Regions from separate parts of the Macrococcus brunensis genome, predicted to be linked through region 1. Evidence: riboswitches for the same ligand, from Rfam matches in the RefSeq annotation. Region 1 holds a riboswitch; the other holds the start of a gene.
The links. Region 1 has a riboswitch for FMN ahead of MGG13_RS06555 (ECF transporter S component). Riboswitches for the same ligand answer to the same signal wherever they lie in the genome.

Region 1 (4,335 bases):
CGATTTCTTTCAGTTTATCTGCTGGATTTTTGACCGATAAAAAGATATTGCTGCGTTCCTCGCGTTTATCGACCAGTAACAGCTCCCTTCGTAATAGCTGGCTGATATCTCTGATAATTTTGTCATCAGCGGTCGCAGTCAAGGCGATTACCTGACAGCCAGGCTTCATCACTTCATGAAGCAATAGATAATGCGGCCTGAAGTCATATCCCCACTCAGAAATGCAGTGTGCTTCGTCTATGACCATGTGGGTCAGGTTCAGCTGTGCAACTGTCGCTCGTGCTTTGTCTGTTGCCAGCCATTCCGGTGAGCAGAAAATAAACTGATAGTCCTGCAGCTGACTAAAAATCAGACGTTTCTCCCGAATATCCAGATAGCTGTGAATACAGACTGCTTTCAGCCTTAAACGTTTCAGCTCAGCCACCTGGTCTTCCATCAATGAAATAAGCGGTGTGATTACCAGTGCCCGACCGTTTGAGGCTATTACAGGAAGCTGATAACAGAGTGATTTCCCTCCTCCCGTAGGCAGAAGCGCAAGTACGTCACGGCCTGTTTCAACCGCTTCAATCACTGCTTTCTGACTTGGCCGTAACTCTGAGAAGCCATATATTTTTCGCAGAATTTCTTCTGTTGTCATAGTTTCACTTCTTTCATAATCAGACAGAGAGCTATCTTGACTTTAAAGTAACTATCCATCTGAGATTCCTCGAAATAAGGTTTAAGCCGCTGATAATGATGCTGATGATAAAGAGAGCGTATCTCAGCGATTTCCGTTTCTGTCACATAGCGACTGACGTCTACCGGATAGTCTTTAATGATCATTTCTATGATATGGTCTTCAATGGTATGAAGTTTGACCCCTCTTTTTAATGCGATTGTATCAAGAGCTATTCCTTTAGTGATCCATTCTTTAGTCTGTTCAGTGGCACTGTGAAGTGGCATCCGGATATATAAGCTTTTAAAATAATCATGCTGATGGATTAGATGAGTCAGCAGATTGAGCTCTCGTAGCAGCATCAGAGAGTATTCTGTCTGTTCAAAGCCTGATGCCCTGCAGATCTCTTCTATCGAGAAATGGTTGCCTTTCGCATCCGGTAGCAGCTTGTAAGTGAATACAGGAAGTTCCTGCGCCATCTTGTCATACAGACTCAGCAGTTCTGTTTCGTATTCTTTAGGTTGACGCTTATATGAATGCAGCCAGCTTTTAACCTGATGCTGAATAAACAGATGATTTGAAACCGGATAGAAGTCTTTGATCTGATAAGACTGAGCTGCCATCGTCTGTGTCAGCAGTCTAAGTGCCTGGAATGTCATATGCGAAGCATCATAGAAATAGGGATAAAACCTGATATCCTCAGGCGTGTCACCAGTAAGTTCGGGCCGGCTATTATAAAAAGGAAGCTGTCCCTGCATCATTGCATCAAAATAAGTCTGATGGGATCTAAAACCCATCAATATATTATTGAAGCTTTTATCTGTCTTCTCTGCGAATTTACGCTGTTTCGCCTGCTGATAAATAGAATCCATCAATGCCTCCAGATAATTTTTGTTGAAAAAAAGTGCATGAATCTCTAAAATATATATGTACTAGTGTAGCATTTTTAAGTAGGGAGGCGAACCATTTGGCTGGGAAATATACAATCGTAGATATGGATACATGCATCGCTTGTGGTGCTTGTGGTGCAGCAGCACCTGATATATATGATTATGATGATGAAGGCATTGCCTTTGTTATTCTTGATGATAACCAAGGAACTCAGGAAGTACCTGAAGAACTCGAAGAAGATATGATCGATGCGTTTGAAGGCTGTCCGACAGATTCTATTAAAGTAGCAGATGAATCATTTGACGGAGATGCACTTAAATACGAATAAAAAAGAAGGAATTCCACTGGAATTCCTTCTTTTTTATTTAAATCTCTTTTCAATAACAGGTAACAGCGGTCTGAAAATCAGTATAAAGACGATAGAAACTATCAGTCCTTTTATGATATTAAACGGAATAATACTTGCTGATACAATGGCTTTAAAGTTGTTAGTAATATCACTTAAGTTTGTAATCATACCGTATAAAGGCAGCAATACAAAATAGTTCATGAGACTCATAATAAGCGTCATGACTAACGTCGCAGCGATTAAACCGACCCATCTATCTCTGCGACCCGCATAATAAGCTGTTAAAACAAAACTAGCACCCGCTAAAAAGTTTGCGATAGGACCGATTGGTTCAACCGGATTCACTGCAAAATTGAGTAAGTTTTTAATGAGTTCTATCATGACTGCGCCGATTGGTCCGACTGTAAACAGACCGATTAAAGCAGGTACATCACTGAAATCAATCGTTAAGTAAGGCGGCATAAAAGGCAGTGGAAACTTGAGGAACATCAGTACGAAACTGATGGCACTCAGCATGCTGATCAGAATCAGCTTCTTCGTTCTGTTAATACTTGACATATTCTACTCCTTACATCCATCAACTGAAGGAAGGAGGCATCACAAATAAGCAAAGCTCTTTGCTCTGCACTCCATCTTCTCCCATCCAGACTATACTGTCGGCTTCAGAATTACACTGAATCAGCCACCCGAAGGTAGGTCGCGGGCTATACCGCCGGTTCGGAATTACACCGTACCCCGAAGATGAAATATTTTATTTTTTCGGATTTTCATCCTTTTAATATATTAGCACAAGTTTTTATTAAATCAATGTTTTGGAATCACAATTTTAAAAGTAGTCCCTCTACCCTGTTCGCTTGAAACTGTAATATGTCCACCGTGTGACTCAATGATGGACTTAACGATGAAAAGACCGAGTCCGGTTCCATGTTTACCTCTCGTTCTTGCAGCGTCCACTTTATAGAACCGGTCAAAAAGATGAGGCAGGTGTTCCGGTGAGATACCGACGCCTGAATCGCTGACTTCGATTGTGAGCGCGTCTCCTGCTTTCACGGTTAAATGAATCGCATCTCCTTCGTGTGTATAACGAACAGCATTATCAACTAAATTCGTTAAAACCTGAATCATCTTGTCATAGTCAAGCGACCAGGCAAGTCCTGGCGGAGAATCTACGATAAGGCTGAGCTTATTATCAGTCAGAGACTGATTAAACGTTGATTTCACTTTATCAAGCAGCGCAACGACCGGCATTTCCTCAAGGTGCAGTTTAACGTCACCTGCGTCGTAGCGGGCGACATTAAGCAGTTCATTGACGAGGCGATTTAAACGTTTGCTCTCATCCAGAATGATATTTAAGAATTCTTTCCGGTCTTCCGGTGTTTCCACAATATCATCCAGTAACGCTTCCGTATAACCCTGCAGCATCTGGATTGGCGTTCTGAGCTCGTGCGACACATCAGCGACAAACCGCTTCTTCATCTCATCATTACGGTGCTCTTCAGTCATATCACGAATCAGAGCAACTGCGCCTATCTGATTATTTGCAGCTGCACGTCTCACTGGTGAGATAATAACCACGAAGTAATGATTAAGTGTCGCGATTTCAATGACTTCTGAATCATTAGTTTTCACCACTTCTTCAAATGACTGTTCGAGCTGTATTTTGTCATCCTCACTAATCAAAGTAAGAAACTGCTCTGCTTTCGGATTCATCAGCTGTTGATCTAAATCCATATGATAACTGAGTACACCATCTGCCATAGCATTGATCAGTTTATCTCTCAGATTTCTTTCCGTTTCAATGGAAGCGATGTTGTTTCTGATGTCATCCTCCATTTTATTGAATGCAACAGTGAGTTCGCCTATTTCATCACGTGATGTCGTCTTGATTTTCTGGGCGCGTTCGCCTTTAGCCACCTGAAACGCTGATTCCTTAAGTCTGAGCAGCGGCTTCGTAATCTTATTGGATAAGAAAAAGGCAAAAATCGTTGACAGTACAATTAAAATTAAAGCCGTTATTAAGATAATCAGGCTGACATACTGGAGTGTCGAACTGATAGAGTTAATGTCCTGATAGAGAATAATCGCACCTTTGTCCTGAAATGCCTGAGACGGGAATCCAAGAAGAATGTAGCGATGTCTCTCATCCTGATAATTGACATCGATAATTTTAGTCACATGTTTGTTTTCATCAAAGACTGCATTAAAATCTGGATTGGTACGAAACTCATCAATCATGATTTGCTTCAGATCATCATGACGATCCGTCAGCTGTGATTTATTTTCAACGATAATCAGACCAGCGGGATTCTCAACAAGTTCCATGACATAGTTCATCGCGTCTTCCTGGTTATGTCGACTCATCAAAATACTTTCAATTTTATTTGCCTGCTGATAGAGGGTCTTTCCTGTCTCAGAAATGAAGTAGGAGTTAAAGAAACCG
Region 2 (4,335 bases), 330 kb from region 1:
ATTTGCCGAGCATATCAAACTCGAGATGAACCGTGTCGCCCGGTTTGAGGGACATCAGTTTAGTCGCTTCCTGTGTCTCCGGGATCAACTGTATCTCAAAGTAATTCGCGTTCAATTCAAAGATGGTCAGTGACGTGCCATCGACTGCGATGGAGCCTTTTGGAATGACATATTTCTGGTCATTTTTATCCAGGCTGATGTGATAGACGATAGCATTCCCTTTAGACAGTTTACGCAGCACTTTGCCTGTGTTATCCACGTGACCTGAGACGAAATGACCGCCGAGACGTGTCGTCGGCAGGAGTGCACGCTCTAAATTGACTTGATAACCGGCGCTCACTGCCTTGAATTTTGTACGGTCTGATGTGCCGATGATGACATCCACATCAAAGGACTGAGGTGTAAAAGAAGTCACTGTCAGACACGTGCCATCGACTGCGATTGAGTCACCTACCTTAATATCTTCAAGTATTTTCTTACAGCGGATCGTCATTTTAAGTGCACCCTGCTGCTTGATGCGTTCTATCGTACCTACTTCTTCAATTAAACCTGTAAACATCTTACTGCCCCTTTCGGTAAGTCAGACGGACATCATCTTCAAACTGCTGAATATCCACTAGTCTGAGCTGAGTCATCCGACTTTCTTCTGTATGATAAAAACGATTGTTCAATGTGCCGCCAAGTAGTTTCGGGGCGTAATAAATGACGACTTCATCAAAACAATCCTGTTCTATAAATTCACTGATGACGCCGGAACCACCTTCTATCATCAGCCGGCTGATGCCTGCCTGATAGAGAAGTTCCAGGAGATGTGCCGGACGGAAATCTTGTGTGATTAAAGTCTCCGCATGCGGGATTTCTGCCGGGCTGATAACGAGGATTCTCTGTCCGTTCATTCTATCCGCTTCGTGGAGCGTTACATCTCCCGACTGCGAGATAATCACCTTGGCAGGCTCCTTGTCACTGACATGACGCGCATCGAGCTTTGGCTTATCGATTTCATAAGTTTTTCTGCCGACGAGTACTGCATCCTGACTATGTCTAAGTCGGTGTACATCCTGACGTGAAGCCGTGTTTGTCAGCCATTTACTGTTGTCAAAGTCATCGGCAAGTTTACCGTCAAGTGTCGAAGCCAGCTTCAGCGTGACATAAGGACGTTTCTCCTCTTTTGAAGTAAAGAAAGCCTCATAAAACGCGGAGATGGCAGAGTCAGGCGCATGAATCACTTCTATACCATGTGATTCCATATATCGAATACCTGTATCATCCAGACTAGTATCACGAACAGCAAAGACGACCTTTGTGATACCTGCCTGAATAATCGCTTCAGTACAAGGCGGTGTCTTGCCTGTGTGATTACAAGGTTCAAGCGTGCAGTAAAGTGTTGCGTCTGTTGCATCTCCTGCCATTTTGATCGCCTGCACCTCAGCATGCGCGGTTCCTTCCTTGAGATGAGCACCTATACCGATGATGACGCCATTTTTTACAATGATGCAGCCCACTGCCGGATTACGTCCGGTCTGTCCCGCCGTCATTTTAACGAGTTCAAAAGCTTGTTTAAGATACATCTGTTCCTCCTCAAAATAAAAAGGCGCCCTGAGAGGCGCCTTGAATTTAGGTATCACAAATAAGACCTTGTAAGCATTAAAAAGTCATGGTCAAATAAACCATCTTACAATGGTGTCTTATTCTTTCTCCCATCCAGACTTTAACTGTCGGCTTCAGAATTTCACTGAATCAGCCAATATCGAACATCGATAAAGGGTCGCGGGCTATGACCGCCGGTTGGGAATTTCACCCTGCCCCGAAAGAATGTATGAAGTTATGTTAGTTGCCTAACGTATTAATCGTACAGCTTCTAAGCATTAAATGCAAGATGAAGGTAGTTAGAATAAAAAGTTGATGCAATTGATCGTTTTTGCACCAGCTTTCACCTCTCCTAACAAAAAAAGCACTTTCAATGAGTGCTTCCATCAACCTATTTAATACGATCATAGAACGCTTTGACGTCCCGGCGTGCTTCTAACAACAATTCATAGACACCATTGTTCTTCATATTGACGCCACCTGTCAGCTGTCCTAACGCAACAAAATCGTCAAGTACGCCGTATTTCGGACTGATAACTCGCCCGTCGCCTGGCATCACTTGAATACCACCGTCTGCATGTTCAGCAATCAGACTGTCATTCAGCAGACCTTCAAGCATCGGACTAACCTCAGTTTTACTTAAATATTTAGCTGGACCTGTCGCATTGATGACATAATGTACACGGTCTTCAGAACCATCTTCATATTGAAGACGATATTTACGATATTTATATTCGATAGCTTCCAGCCCTGCTTTAATCACGACTCTGTTATTTTCAATATGGTCGATCAGTTCTTCCGCGCTTGGTTCTGGCATCGGATTTGAATAGTGATCGACGAATGGTGCGTACTCTTCTTGATAGCGTGCTTTATCTTCCTTAGTCATATAAGGCCAGATTTGCGATGCTTCGAACATGATCTGATAAAACATCGACTGCAGTGCGCCGATAGCTTCATGATTTTTCAGGTCAAACTGCATCGCTTTCACTGGATCTTTGCGTGAGACACCGTAGAATTTTTCAAAATCTACGCCTTGATGATCACATTCTTTCTTAAAGAGTTCCACTACTTTATCCAGAGGAATAAAGTCATTATTTTTCTTACGGATTTTACGGAAACTCGCTGCTGTCCAGTACTTCATTTTGAACGTCACCATCTTACCGCGCACGGATTGCACTTCTCCTGAATGAGAGGCAACGAGCACTTTAGAGCCTTCTTTCGTTAAATAGCGCATACAGTCCAGTCCACTGAGTCCGGCACCAATTACCGCATAATCTTTCTCTGTTTCTACTTCAAGAGTATGAAGCGGATATGGCCATGAAATGAAGTGATCCGTTTCCTTCAGTTTATAAGGATCCTTTGCCGGCAGTTGTCCCGCTGTCATAAAAAGATGATCAAACTGATGCTTCTGATCCTGTGTTTCAAGCTCATAGCCCCCAGGACGTTTCTTCACCGCGCGAATATGATCGGTCACCACTGTAACCTTGCCTTTTTTAATAAGCGCTTCAAACTGCGCTTCCATATATTTGCCGAACAACTGACGAGAGAAGTAGATGTTGCCCTCCTCGTTCGAATTATCCCCTTCACGCGCCTGAATTTCTTCTACAGAGCGGTTCTCTTCCACCCATTTCATAAAGTCATCTTTCTTATTCCGTTTCATAGACAACTGATTTGCCGGGTAATTGAGCAGCATTTCCACATCTTCATATTGAAAAGCACGTCCCTTACCCATATACTTTTTGTCATCAAAGACTGTGATATCCAGTTTCTTGCCGAGTTTATGATTCAGTAAATACTTAAGGACGTGGGTCCCGGCTACGCCACCACCGATAATTGCTACTTTCATATTGTCCTCCTTAAAATGTTCATTTTATCTATCATACCCTACTTCAGTTGCGAATAAGACATTAATGTTATTATACTAAAGAGACTATGAATTTCGGAGGTTCGATATGTATAAAAGATTATCTGCTGTATTCCTTGCATCAGCTTTACTGGCTGGCTGTCAGTCAGAAGAGGCCGTCAAAGTGACAGATACAGCGTCACAGATTAAGGCTGCACAGCAAATGAAAGACGATGTAAAATCTTATGCATCCACTTATAAGACTCAGTCAACAGAAAACAATAAAGAAACACAGACTTATCTCGGACTTAAAAAAGATGAGGATGACAATCAGGAAGTAACCGTCAAGAATTCAGAAGAAGACGGTAAATTCTATGTCTATGATAAGAAAGCTATTCTGCAGAGAGAAGGCGAATGGGTGGATATATCGAAACTCGGTGGTTCTCAGCTGCTTTCGATGACAAAACCGCTTCTCTACAGCGAGCAGTTTCAGCTACTCGACAAGATGACAGCTGCCAAGTACAAAGACCATACACTGACACAGACAATTAACGGCTATGATGAATACCTGAAAGTTTTCGGTCAGAGCAAAGAAGATAAAAAAGCCATCAATAATCTGAAGAAAACTTATCCAGACATTCAAAACGAGATCACTTTTACTTTCGATAAACGCAATCAGATTGAGAAAATTACCAATGACCTGAAACTTAAAAATGACAAAACCACTGTCCATAACAATGCAATGACAACTTTCTCAGAAATCAATAGTGTCCGCCTCGATATTCCTGGCCCCGTTAAACATGCCAAGGAAGTCGGTGCATAAAAAATAGGCCATCTCATTCGAGATGGCCTATTGTTCTTCAGGTGGTACGCTGCGCGTGATAAACAGTGACATGATGAGACCT

Region 2: another riboswitch for FMN. It lies ahead of ribD (bifunctional diaminohydroxyphosphoribosylaminopyrimidine deaminase/5-amino-6-(5-phosphoribosylamino)uracil reductase RibD); the one in region 1 lies ahead of MGG13_RS06555 (ECF transporter S component).

The regions. Positions count from the first base shown of each region.
Region 1 covers NZ_CP092179.1:1,259,503-1,263,837, forward strand. The annotation lists gene MGG13_RS06540 (RecQ family ATP-dependent DNA helicase) at 1-637, opposite strand, end outside; gene MGG13_RS06545 (helix-turn-helix domain-containing protein) at 634-1,527, opposite strand; gene MGG13_RS06550 (ferredoxin) at 1,650-1,874, shown strand; gene MGG13_RS06555 (ECF transporter S component) at 1,908-2,444, opposite strand; FMN riboswitch at 2,523-2,642, opposite strand; gene MGG13_RS06560 (ATP-binding protein) at 2,700-4,335, opposite strand, start outside.
Region 2 covers NZ_CP092179.1:1,586,500-1,590,834, forward strand. The annotation lists gene MGG13_RS08235 (riboflavin synthase) at 1-559, opposite strand, end outside; gene ribD (bifunctional diaminohydroxyphosphoribosylaminopyrimidine deaminase/5-amino-6-(5-phosphoribosylamino)uracil reductase RibD) at 561-1,568, opposite strand; FMN riboswitch at 1,686-1,816, opposite strand; gene MGG13_RS08245 (FAD/NAD(P)-binding protein) at 1,979-3,433, opposite strand; gene MGG13_RS08250 (hypothetical protein) at 3,540-4,253, shown strand; gene MGG13_RS08255 (MDR family MFS transporter) at 4,281-4,335, opposite strand, start outside.